Regions from separate parts of the Exiguobacterium sp. U13-1 genome, predicted to be linked through region 1. Evidence: riboswitches for the same ligand, from Rfam matches in the RefSeq annotation. Region 1 holds a riboswitch; each other region holds the start of a gene.
What was found. A riboswitch is a leader RNA that binds a small molecule or an ion and turns the genes downstream of it on or off. The one in region 1 is predicted to bind lysine.
Positions count from the first base shown of each region.

Region 2: linked by a shared signal. The riboswitch ahead of ESP131_RS04995 (aspartate kinase) and the one ahead of ESP131_RS03450 (amino acid permease) in region 1 are both predicted to bind lysine.
Region 3: linked by a shared signal. The riboswitch ahead of ESP131_RS01845 (Na+/H+ antiporter NhaC family protein) and the one ahead of ESP131_RS03450 (amino acid permease) in region 1 are both predicted to bind lysine.

Region 1 covers NZ_CP015731.1:638,819-643,108, forward strand. The annotation lists gene ESP131_RS03440 (diguanylate cyclase) at 1-845, opposite strand, end outside; gene ESP131_RS03445 (MarR family winged helix-turn-helix transcriptional regulator) at 983-1,438, opposite strand; lysine riboswitch at 1,604-1,792, shown strand; gene ESP131_RS03450 (amino acid permease) at 1,924-3,405, shown strand; gene ESP131_RS03455 (solute:sodium symporter family transporter) at 3,558-4,290, shown strand, end outside.
Region 2 covers NZ_CP015731.1:974,882-979,171, reverse strand. The annotation lists gene dapA (4-hydroxy-tetrahydrodipicolinate synthase) at 1-204, opposite strand, end outside; gene ESP131_RS05000 (aspartate-semialdehyde dehydrogenase) at 222-1,214, opposite strand; gene ESP131_RS04995 (aspartate kinase) at 1,228-2,427, opposite strand; lysine riboswitch at 2,540-2,717, opposite strand; gene argH (argininosuccinate lyase) at 2,788-4,158, opposite strand; gene ESP131_RS04985 (argininosuccinate synthase) at 4,155-4,290, opposite strand, start outside.
Region 3 covers NZ_CP015731.1:349,326-353,615, forward strand. The annotation lists gene ESP131_RS01830 (methyltransferase) at 7-666, opposite strand; gene ESP131_RS01835 (heme oxygenase) at 756-1,076, shown strand; gene ESP131_RS01840 (uracil-DNA glycosylase family protein) at 1,201-1,938, shown strand; lysine riboswitch at 2,031-2,209, shown strand; gene ESP131_RS01845 (Na+/H+ antiporter NhaC family protein) at 2,321-3,904, shown strand; gene htpG (molecular chaperone HtpG) at 3,970-4,290, opposite strand, start outside.

The DNA of each region.
Region 1 (4,290 bases):
CTTGGTAAGATGATTAAAAATTCTTCACCACCGTACCGTCCGACGAGGTCGTCTGGACGCGTCAAGGAAGCAAGAGTCATGCCGAGTTGGCGTAACACATCATCGCCCGCATCATGACCATATGTATCATTGACATGCTTGAAGAAATCGATATCGATGAGTACAAGCGAATAGCCTTGGTCGGTCGAACCGACAAGCGAAAGGGAGTCATCAAGACGACGACGATTGGCGAGCCCTGTCAATGCATCCGTCATGGCGAGTTTCTGCTGATACTGGATGTTTTCGAAGTGACGGCGTAATTCCGTTAGCAATCGAAAAGCGACAAAGCCAGCTAATAAATTAAAGAAGACGTACGCAATCGAGATTTTAAAGAATGTCGACCAGCTGTGCGTCAGGATGTAGATGGCGGGTAACGAATAGAGAATACCGACCAACACCATAAGCTGAAAATGACGCATCGAGACATGGACGAATCGACGAATGATTCCGATTGTCGTGATGAACAAGACGATGATCAGCGTAGATAAATAAAAACCTTCCATTTGATCAACTGGTGTTAAAAAGTAACGTGTCCCAATGATCATCGCACCCGCAACGATGGCGCTTGGAAAACCACCGAACAGCATGGCGATCGCGACGGGAACGATACGTAAATCAACACGGGCGACATCGATTTGGATCCCATTGAACATCAATAAAACCGCAATCAGACCACAGATCGCTCCGAGTATAAGTCGAATGCTCCATTTGGAGTTCAATGAAATACGCGGTTGATTTCGAAACGGTAAGAACAAGAGAGTAATCGTTGTAAACAGTAGACAAAAGTTAATGATGAATTGATTCATGATGGACAACAAATCCTCCCAACTCCCCCAGCTAACAGATTTCCATATATATACTTCCAGTATACTCAAGTAGATAACGGTTAGACAGAGGGAAATCTTTAGATAAAATAGAAAAAACGGTAGAAAATCTACCGTTTTTAAGAAGACGAAGTAAGTGTATCCTCATCCATCGTCTGTAAAATTTTATTAAAAACATGAACCATCGTTTCAAGCTCTTCTTCTGTCAATGTGCCGAAGCGATCTTGTAAATAGTTTTTCCGGACGATTTCGAGATCCCGAAATGCACGTTCACCGTCCTCCGTCAAAGCGAGGACGATTGAACGACGATCTTCCGTCGAACGTGTTCGGGTGACATATCCTTGTTTATACAGCTTATCCGTCAAAGCAGTGACTTGACTCGTCGCGAGCTCAAATTGTTCCGCAAGAAGCGTCGGGCGCTGAGGACCATTTTCTGAAAGGCTTCGTAAGATGAAAAACTCACTCCGGGTCGCCGTTCCTTCAAATAGCCGGTTAAGTTCACGTCGCAGGGTACGAAGAATGACACGCATTTGTTCCTCGAGTCGATAAGTTAGCAAATCACGTTCCTGTGGCATGCAAGCAGCATCCTTTCTCTCAGTGGACTTCTACCATTTAGTGTACTAAACATATCGGATTTTTACCATCGACTACCCCAGATTCGAAAAAGGCAATTGACAATTTCGTGGCGTTTTGTGTAATATGGCGTAGTAATAACTAACTTAATTCAGTTCTCACTCAACCAGTGGGATGGAGGTTGCAGTTCTTAAGAGTACGGTTACGGATGTCGTCAAGCGACAGATGAGGTGACCTGAAAGGAAGAATTGCCGAAATCAATCATCGCTTTGAAGATGATCGATTGGGATTAGATCAAATAGGTCTAATACTGTCACAAGTCGGGTATCACCTACTTGTGGAGAGCTATCTTTCACGACGGTAGAATGAGGCGCATCCATTTTATTATGTTGCGTTCTCATCTTCCATCTGGAAGATGAGGGCGCTTTTTGTTTTTTCATTCAAAAAGTGTCCTCTCAAAAATTTATTAAAGAGAGAAGCGAACGAAATGAACAATCTAGATGTGAAACAAACAACAGATTCGACAGCAGAAGGATTAAAACGTGGATTACAAGCCCGTCATATGTCAATGATCGCCATCGGTGGAGCGATCGGAACAGGACTCTTCATTGCGTCCGGTGCTTCCGTCGCAGCAGCAGGACCAGGTGGTGCGCTCCTATCGTATGCAATCGTTGGTCTGATGGTCTACTTCCTAATGACAAGTCTTGGTGAAATGGCAGCGTACATGCCGGTCGCTGGATCCTTCTCGACATATGGAACGAAATTCGTCGATCCATCATTCGGCTTTGCACTCGGCTGGAACTACTGGTACAACTGGGCAGTCACGATCGCAGTCGAGCTCGTCGCAGCACAAATCGTCATGACGTATTGGTTCCCGGATGTTCCTGGATTTTATTTCAGTGCCTTGTTCCTCTTACTCATGATTGGCTTGAACTACTTCTCCGTTAAAGGATTCGGGGAAGCGGAGTATTGGTTCGCGATGATTAAAGTCGTTACCGTCATCGTCTTCTTAGTCGTCGGTGTTGCGATGATTTTCGGTGTCTTTACATCGGAGCCACCGGTTGGCTTTAAAAACTTTGCTCTTGGCGATGCACCGTTCGTCGGTGGGATTCCTGCCGTCATCGGAATCATTCTTGTTGCTGGATTCAGTTTCCAAGGAACGGAGCTCGTCGGGATTGCCGCGGGTGAGTCAGAAGACCCGAAAAAGAACGTTCCTAAAGCAGTCAAACAAGTTTTCTGGCGTATCTTACTTTTCTACGTCTTCGCGATTTTCGTCATCGGAATGCTCATTCCGTATACGAGTCCGAACTTGGTTTCGAATGACATTACGGACGTAGCGGTTAGTCCGTTTACGCTCGTCTTTGAAAAAGCAGGTCTTGCGTTCTCAGCAGCACTCATGAACGCTGTCATCTTGACGTCTGTTCTATCTGCCGGAAACTCAGGCATGTATGCTTCGACACGGATGCTGTATACACTTGCGCGCCAAGGCGATGCACCGAAGTTATTCGCGAAAGTCTCGAAAAACGGTGTACCCCGTCACGCCTTGCTTGCAACAGGTGCAGTCGGTGCGCTCTGTTTCTTGACGTCGATGTTTGGTGGACAAGTCTACCTGTGGTTACTCAATGCTTCCGGGATGACAGGATTCATCGCATGGCTCGGGATTGCGATCAGTCACTATCGCTTCCGTAAAGGATTCGTTGCACAAGGTCACTCGTTGAAAGACTTACCATATGTTGCACCAGCGTTCCCGTTCGGTCCGCTGTTCGCATTCGGTCTTTGTTTCCTTGTCATCGTTGGTCAAAACTATGCCGCATTCCTCGCTGATCAAATCGATTGGGTTGGGATTGCTGCGACGTACGTCGGTATTCCATTGTTCCTTGCCTTCTGGTTAGGACATAAATTCAAAAACCGGACGTCGATCGTTCGTTATGACGAGATGGACTTCCCAGAACATCCGCGTCAATCGTAATGTGTGAACCACCTTCTATAATGAAGGTGGTTTTTTTATTTCTTTAAATGAAAACGTTTTCTAAAATATAGTTTTGGAAAAGTATAAAAAAGGAATCAATGAATACATATTACAAGAATAGAAAACATGAATGAAGAATAGGGGGGAGACGCATGACTACATCTGAATTATTTTTCACATTAGGTTCTGCAGCGTTTTTCATGTTGCTCGTTGCCTACATATCCTATCGATTGACGCGTGGGAAAACACAAGGCGTCGATGAATACTTCTTAGCGGGGCGAGGTCTAAGTGGCGTTTTCATTGCCGGATCATTACTACTGACGAATTTGTCGGCAGAACAGTTGATTGGACTCAATGGACAATCCTTCATGGGGAATATGTCGAGTATGGCATGGGAAGTTACGGCGGGATTTGCTGCAATCATCATGGCCATCTATCTGCTCCCGAAATTTCTCGGGCTAGGTATCTCGACATTACCGGAATACTTAAGTCACCGGTATGATGAGACGGTTCGCCGGATGACAGTCTTACTCTTTTTACTTGGATATATGTGTGTCACGATTCCTTCGATGCTTTATTCGGGTGGAATTGCTGTCTTGCAGCTGTTCGATGTTCCGGAATTATTTGGTCTCAGTTATACGCAATCCCTTTGGTTAGTCGTCTGGGTCGTTGGAATCATCGGAGCGATTTATGCAATTTTTGGAGGACTACGTGCGGTGGCTGTCTCCGATACCTTGAACGGGATTGGGCTTGTCTTCGTTGGATTCCTAGTTCCGGTGCTTGGCTTTATCGCGCTGGGTGACGGGAATTTGCTTCAAGGAATGAAGACGATTGCGACTGTGCAACCGGAGAAGCTGAACGCAATCGGAAGCTCAACCGATGCCG
Region 2 (4,290 bases), 340 kb from region 1:
TGCCGTGATTTGAACGGCAGTCGCCAGTAGTTGTTCGAATTCCGTGTTCGTCAGTGTCGATCCTTCTCCTGTCGTTCCTCCGACGACAAGCGCCTGAATTCCTGCTGCGAGTTGTTGCTCGATCAAGCGTTCGAATACGTGTAGATCCAACTCGCCTGCTTCATTAAATGGTGTGACGAGCGCTGTACCTGCTCCTTTGAACATGAAGAACTCCTCCTTTTTTATGAATGAATCGACTGTTCGATTGCTTGGCGTGCGACTTGTACGGCATTCGAGGCGGCACCTTTTCGAATGTTGTCGGCTACACACCAGAGATGGAACGTGTTCGCGAGACTATCATCTTGTCGAATCCGACCGACGTAGACGTCGTCCGTACCACTTGCATCGAGTGGCATCGGATAACGCGTATTCGCGACATCATCGATGAGGACGACGCCCGGTGCGCCTTCAAGTGCTTCACGGATCGCTGCAACCGTCGTCGGCTGCGTAAACGTGACGTTGATCGCAACCGAGTGAGAATTCGTGACTGGAACACGCACACATGTCGCACTGACTGGTAGTGCTGGAAGATTGAAGATTTTCCGTGTTTCGTCAATCATCTTCTGCTCTTCTTTCGTATAGCCGTTCTCAAGGAACACATCGATATGTGGCAAGATGTTATCGTGAATCGGATGCGGATAATTGACGGGCTCTTCTCCCCGTGCTCCACGTGCCAGATCCTCGATTCCTTTTTGACCAGAACCGGATACGGCCTGATACGTCGTATAGTTGACACGCTCGAATCCCAGTGACTGGAGCGGTGCTAAGGCGACGACGGATTGAATCGTCGAACAGTTCGGATTTGCGATCAAGCGGTCCGTCGCTTGAATCGCTTGTGGATTGACTTCTGGCACGACAAGCGGAATCGTCTCCTGCATCCGGAAAGCACTTGAATTATCAACGACGAGTGTTCCGTTTTCAGCTAGTAACGGGGCATATTGTTCACTGATCGTTCCGCCCGCTGCGAACAACGCGACATCGATCCCGTCTTCCGTGATATTTGGTGTCAGCGCTTGGATCGTGATGGCTTCTCCCTTGAACTGTACCGTGTTCCCTGCTGAACGAGCAGAAGCGTAAGCGGACAGGCGGCTGACCGGGAAGTCCAGTTCGGCTAGTACTTGTAACATTTTTTGACCGACGGCGCCGGTTGCTCCAATGACTGCTACATGATACATCCTGTTTTCCTCCTTATAACTCGAACGCGTTTGCAATCGCTGCAACCGTCCGTTCAATATCTGCTTGTGCAATCGTGTATGAGATGCTGATTTCTGAAGTCGTAACTTGATAGAACGGAATGTTCTCTGCTCGGAAGATTGCGAACAATTTCGAAGCGACACCTGTTGCATCCCGCATCCCGATTCCGACGACAGATAATTTCGCATGTTGATTATGGCGATCGACCTTGACTGTCGTGAAGCGATCCATGATGTCTTTCAATGCTTCATCGAGGAACTCTTCCTCATCGAGTGGACATGAGAACGATAAGAAAATGTCACTGTCGAACGTCGTTTGACTGATCATGTCGATGTTGACGTGGCGATTGGATAACAGTTCGAAGATATCGGCTACTGCTGCATTCGTTTGCGGTACGTGTTTGATTGATACCGTCAAGACGTTCTTCGTCACACTAACACTCGTCACCGCTTTTTGTTCCATTGTTTCCGTCGCTCCCATGATCCATGTTCCCCTTTTCGATTCAAGTGTTTTCCCGACGAAGATGTGTACGCCGTATTTTTTTCCTAGTTCGACACTTCGCATTTCCATGACCTTCGACCCGAGGGCGCTCATTTCCATCATCTCATCATACGAGATATGTGGAATCGGTTGAGCGGCGGCATGGATTCGCGGATCAGCTGTATAGACACCGTCGACATCGGTATAGATTTCGCACCGTTTATCAAGGACTGCCGCAAGGGCAACTGCCGTTGTATCCGACCCACCCCGTCCAAGCGTCGTGACATCACCGAGTTCGTTGACACCTTGGAATCCGGCGACGATGACGACATCGTACGTTTCGAGTTTTTGTCGTAACAGATCTCCATCGATCTGTTTGATCTTACTTTTCGTATGCACACCCATCGTGCTGATCCCTGCTTGTGCGCCAGTTTGCGATAACGCTTTGACGCCGAGTGAGTTGAGGGCGATGCTGAGTAATGAAATCGTCTGTTCTTCTCCGATGGCAAGCAGCCGATCGAGTTCTCGCCGCTCGGGGCGATCCGTGATGGCTTGCGCCTGAGCGATCAAAGAATCTGTCATCTTGCCCATCGCCGAAACGACGACGACGAGTTTTTCACCTTCGGCTGCGCGACTCTTCAAATAATTCGCAATAGACTGAATCTGTTCGACAGTCGCAACCGAGCTTCCACCAAATTTAAGTACAGTTGTCACAATCCTATCTCCTTTGTCCCGATACAGAAAAAAACGACGGGCCGGTAGGAGCGTTCCTACGGCCCGTCGTTATCACGATCGGACAAACGAAGACGAAGTCATTCGTTCTTTTACGTAAGATAGCGCTCCGAAACATCGGTTTCGGCAGTACAACGGATCTTAACCGTTGTACCAGCAAACAAGAGTAAGCATCTTCTCGTTCACTTCGGCGGACTTCCCCTTTCACATCATTCGGCATGCTTGCCTTCAAGAATGATGCTACTCATGTCATCCGCGCCTCTATCTGTCGGTTGTTAGTTACAGTTATAGCAGACATCTTTTGTTAAATCCAGTCATTTGACTGATTTTTTTCAAAATTCGTCAATTCGCAAGATGCTGTTTCGCAAGTTCGAGTTGCTCTGAAACGGCAGCAAACCCTGTACCGCCGTAACTTGTCCGGCGTGCCACTGCTTGAACCGGATCGAGGAGCGGATAGACTTCTTCTGTGATATCAGGATGGAATGTTTGATACGTCTCAAGGTTCAAATCTTTCAAGAAACAGCCATTCTGTACACAGTAAAGGACAGCCTTCCCAACGATTTCATGTGCTTCTCGGAATGGTATGCCTTTCGTCACGAGGTAGTCGGCGAGTTCCGTTGCGTTCGAGAAGTCTTGCATTGTCGCCTTCTTGAGCGCTTCGGTCTTAAACGTCGCGGATTCAATCATTCCGGTGAAGATTTGAACGGACTGGAGGACGGTATCCGCTGTATCGAAGACCCCTTCTTTATCCTCTTGCATGTCTTTATTGTAAGCGAGCGGTAATGCTTTCATCGTCGTTAAGAAGCCCATTAGATTGCCGTAGACACGTCCTGTTTTCCCACGAATCAATTCCGCGAAATCAGGATTTTTCTTTTGTGGCATCATGCTCGATCCTGTCGAGAAGGCATCGGACAACTCGATGAAGCCAAATTCTTGCGACGCCCAGATGATGATTTCTTCACAAAAACGTGATAGATGCATCATGACGGTCGAGGCGATCCCGAGGTATTCGATGACAAAGTCCCGGTCGGAGACGGCGTCGAGGCTGTTCGGATAGATCGATTCAAATCCGAGCAACTCGGCAGAACGGAAACGATCAATCGGGAATGTCGTACCGGCGAGCGCGCCTGCCCCGAGCGGTGATTTCCGGATTCGTTTTTGGTTGTCCGTCAACCGTTCAACGTCCCGTTCAAACATCCAGAAGTACGCAAGCAAGTGATGCGCAAGCGAGATCGGTTGCGCCCGTTGCAAATGTGTATAGCCCGGCATGACCGTCTCGATATGTTGCTCGGCTTGTTCCGTGATGACCGATTGGAGCTCACGTAATGCCGTCGTCAACGCTTCGACATGTTGCTCCATCCATAGATGCAAGTCGGTTGCGACCTGGTCGTTTCGACTCCGTGCCGTGTGCAGTTTCCCTGCGACTGGACCAATCTGTTCCGTCAACAACCGCTCAAGGTTCATATGAATGTCTTCATCCGCTAGCGTATACACATGATCCGCTACTGTCGCTTCTAGTTGCTTTAGTCCTTGCTCGATTTGTGTCCACTCGTCTTGAGCGAGGATTCCTTGTTCAAATAACATCTGCGCGTGCGCAAGACTTCCTTTCAAATCGACACTTGCTAACTTTTGATCGAACGTGATCGATGCTCCGAAGGCTTCCGCTTGAGCGGAAGCACTTTCCGTAAAACGTCCACCCCAGAGTTTGGTCATTTCGTCACACCCGCCTGACGATGAACACTTGCATGCGTCGAAACAGCAAGACCGTGTAATTTGATGAATCCTTTTGCTGCTTCATGATCAAACGCATCTTCTTTCGTATACGTCGCAAGCTTTTCATCGTAG
Region 3 (4,290 bases), 290 kb from region 1:
ACCTCCTCATCCCCTATTTTTCTCATCACTGTATTCATACCCGTTTTGAAGCAGTTTGTTCGGATCAAAGCGATAGATGACGAACCGCTCGTCATGATTTTTTTCGTAGAGGTCTCGTAATCGAATCTCATCGACTTGCTCGAATACGGTATGTCGCTCTAAATATTCCCGGTATTCATCGGTCGGGTAATACAAGATGAGATCTACCGAACGCGAGGAACGCTCGACCGAACTTAAAATCTGATCAATCACTTTCATGAAAATTTGGGAAGAGAATGGATTGAAGAAATAAAACTTATTCGCCTCGTCCGGAATGACGTACTGCTCAGCATACGCCTGTTCAAATCGTAAACTTCCCGAACGTCGCTTTCGTCTACTTTCGTAATTCGCCATGTTCCGAAGCGCATCTTCGTAAAATTGTCCATTCATCTCGATTCCGATGACGGAACAATCGAATCGGTCGTGTAAGTAAAAGTTCAAACGCCCTTTCCCACACCCGAAATCAATGACAGTGTCCTGTTTTTGAAACGGATAGGTTTCGCATAATTCGTCTAGTGCCGCATAAGGTGTCGGTTCATATCGATTATAGTGACTAAACACACCATATAGATGTTGCATCTCAATGGTCTCGATTCGTAATCGTTGATCGTATTCCTGTTCATTCATCGTCTTTTGTTCCTTCTTTCCGGCATTCTTACCCTCATCGTACTATACTGAAGAAGTACGTTACTCGTTTTTTGAAAGGGGATTTTATGATGATCGTCGTTACGAACCGGATTAAAGTCAAAAAAGGGATGGCTGCAGCTCTCGCTCCTCGTTTTACGCGTCCAAGTGGACTCGATACGATGGACGGATTCATCCGCGTCGAGGTCTTATTGACGCAAAATATCGAAGAACACGATGAAATGAACGTCAACATGTACTGGGAAGACATGAAGAGTTTTCAAGCGTGGCGGGAAAGTGACGATTTCAAAGCGTCACATAGTCGACCTGCGAGTAGTGAGGCAGGAGAATCGCCAATGCTCGGCAGCGAGATTCTGACATATGAAGTCGCTTCGGTCAAAGAACGCGCATGATGCACGAAAAGGACTCGTCTCGAGTCCTTTTTTAGATACCTATATACAAATAGTGAAAGGGTCGAATTGTCACAAATGGTATTATTTGTTATCATAGTGCCATTACAGAGAGAGAGGGTCCTTCATGAATTCATTAACTATATTTGAACAAGCCATTCGTAGCTTACCTGACGATCGTACGTTACGACGTGATGAATTATGGACGGACGATTTTTTATTGCAACAGGAGAACGAGCTGACCGTCTATTACTCTCCGATTGGCGAATATGTCAATACTGAAGCAAAAGTCGTCATCATCGGGATCACACCAGGTTTTGAACAGATGCGAATCGCTTTCGAAGAAGCGACGGATGCCCTCCATCATGGTGTTTCATTAGAAGAGACGGCACGCCTCGTCAAATATACAGCAAGCTTTGCCGGAACGATGCGACGTAACCTCGTTCAGATGCTTGATACACTCGAACTTCCAGCATTGCTCGGAATTGAGACGACAGCTAGCTTATTTCATCAACATCAAAAATTATTGCAACCGACGTCGCTGTTAAAGCAACCCGTCTTTTATCGCGAAAAGAATTACTCGGGTCATCAACCGAAAATCAGCCGTAGTCCTTTGCTAAAACATTATGCAGAAGAACACTTCGTCGCTGAAATCAATCAGCTACGCGAACCGGCGCTATTGATTCCGCTCGGTCGTGTCGTCGAGACACAAGTCCGTGGGTTGATTCATGACGGACGAATCGAACAGCATCAGCTTCTTTCGGGATTCCCTCATCCCTCTGGTGCGAATGGTCATCGAAAAAAACAATTCGAAGAAAACCAAGCCTATTTGATGAAACAGCTCATTCAACATTTTGCTGAATAAATAACTTTATCTTAAATTATCAGAATATATGGTTGAATCGTTTCTGAATTACATGATAAAGTGTCCATAAGAACAGAATATGACTATTCTATCGATGAGGTAGAGGCGCGATTTCAATCAGTACTTGGTCCGAGGATGACAACGAAGACGACTACAGGAAAGGTGACATCGCCGAAATGACAGTATGTGTCTAACATATCGTCGTTGGTCGATTCGGGAAACACCCGATCGATTGCCATACATAGTACTTGTATGGAGCGCTCCAATTCGGCTAAGAAAGACGCATCCAGCGAGGGTGTCGGCTTTGTTGCCGGTGCCCTTGCTTTTTTTGTGCCGCGGGGTCTCATCTTTAAGCCATTTATTAAAGAGGAGGATATTTTTCATGGTCAACTATTCAGATTCCATCATTGCCCTTGTACCTGCTTTACTAGCTATCTTATTAGCCATCTTTACACGAAAGGTCGTTCTTTCGTTAGGTGTCGGCATTCTCGTCGGTGCCCTGTTACTCCACCGTTTTAATCCGATCGATACGATAACCTATCTCGGCAAGAACATCTTCAGCCTGTTTTGGGCGGACGGTGCCTTGAACGAGTGGAACGTCTTATTACTTGTCTTCTTGTTATTGCTCGGCGTCCTTTCCACGCTCATTCAGACATCAGGTGGCGCTCGTGCCTTCGGTGAATGGGCTTCTACGCACGTCAAAACGGCGCGTGGTGCACGCTTAGTCGCCTTCGGACTCGGTATCTTGATTTTCATCGATGATTACTTCAATAGTCTTGCTGTCGGAAACGTTAGTCGTCCGTTAACGGATCGTCGTGGTGTCTCACGAGCGAAACTTGCCTATTTGATCGACTCAACAGCTGCGCCTGTTTGTGTCATCAGTCCGCTTTCGAGTTGGGGCGCATTCATCATCTCCATCATCGCCGGTATCTTAACGACGCACTCGATTACGGATTACTCAGCGTTTAGTGCCTTCATGATGATCGTTCCAATGAACTTCTATGCGATTTTCGCGTTACTTTTAACACTTTACATCGCTTACTCTGGCGTCTCTGTCGGACCGATGAAACAGCATGAACGTCGTGCCGCGAAAGGTGAACTTTTTGATGCATCAAAAGGAACACCGATGGGGATGGCAAAAGAGGTCAACGAACATACGAATGGAAAAGTACGGGATCTCGTCGTTCCGATCGTCGTTCTCGTCATCGCTACGATCAGTGCGTTGCTCGGAACAGGTGCTCAGGCACTTGCTGCCGACAATCGCCCGTTTACTTTAATTGGAGCATTTGAATCGACAGACGTCACACGTTCACTCGTCGCAGGTGTCGTCATTAGTTTAATCGTCGCTTTCCTGATGCTGATCGGACGGAAAATTCCGGGTCGCGATTACCGGGTAAGCATCGTTGCTGGTATGCGTTCGATGTGGCCAGCAGTCGTGATTCTGTTATTCGCTTGGACGATCATCGCTGTCATCGGTGACATGAAAACCGGTGACTATCTTGCAAGCTTCGTCAGCAACTCGATTTCTGCTTCGTACTTGCCATTCTTGTTATTCTTGATTGCCGGCTTGATGGCATTCTCGACAGGAACAAGTTGGGGCACATTCGGGATCATGTTGCCAATCGGTGCGGATCTCGTCATGGCTGTCGATGCCTCACTCTTGTTACCGACGCTTGCTGCCGTTCTTGCTGGATCTGTCTTCGGTGACCATTGTTCACCGATTTCCGATACGACGATCCTCAGTTCGACAGGGGCTGGATCACATCATATCGACCACGTTACGACACAGTTACCGTATGCGCTAGTCGGTGCCGTCACTGCAGCAGTCGGTTATTTAGTCATCGGTTTCACGGAGTCTTCGGTCTACGGTTTCATCGGAGCTCTTGTCACATTCGTACTCTTCATCGTCGTCTTGAACGTTCTCTCAAAAAAAGGAGAAACCGCTTCGGATTTACAGACGGATTAATGTAGCATTTTACGAAAAAAGGCATTGGATGCGCGCATCCAATGCCTTTTTTATATCTATTCGTTTCACACCATCAGTAAACACACATCATTCGCAAACGCTACTGGATCCTCGAGTGGAAGCCCTTCGACAAGCAATGCTTGTTGGTACATCAGTTTGGTATAGCGCTCGAATTTCGAACGATCGTTTTGATACGCCGTTTCAAGAGAGTGGAATACCGCGTGTGACGGATTCAATTCAAGAATCTTGACCGCTTCTACCCCTTCGTTATTCGGCATCGCCTTCAGGATTTTCTCCATCTCGATCGAGACGGCGCCATCCGTCGCAAAACAGACGGGATGCGATTTGAGACGCGTCGATGCCTTAACTTCCTTGACTTGTCCACT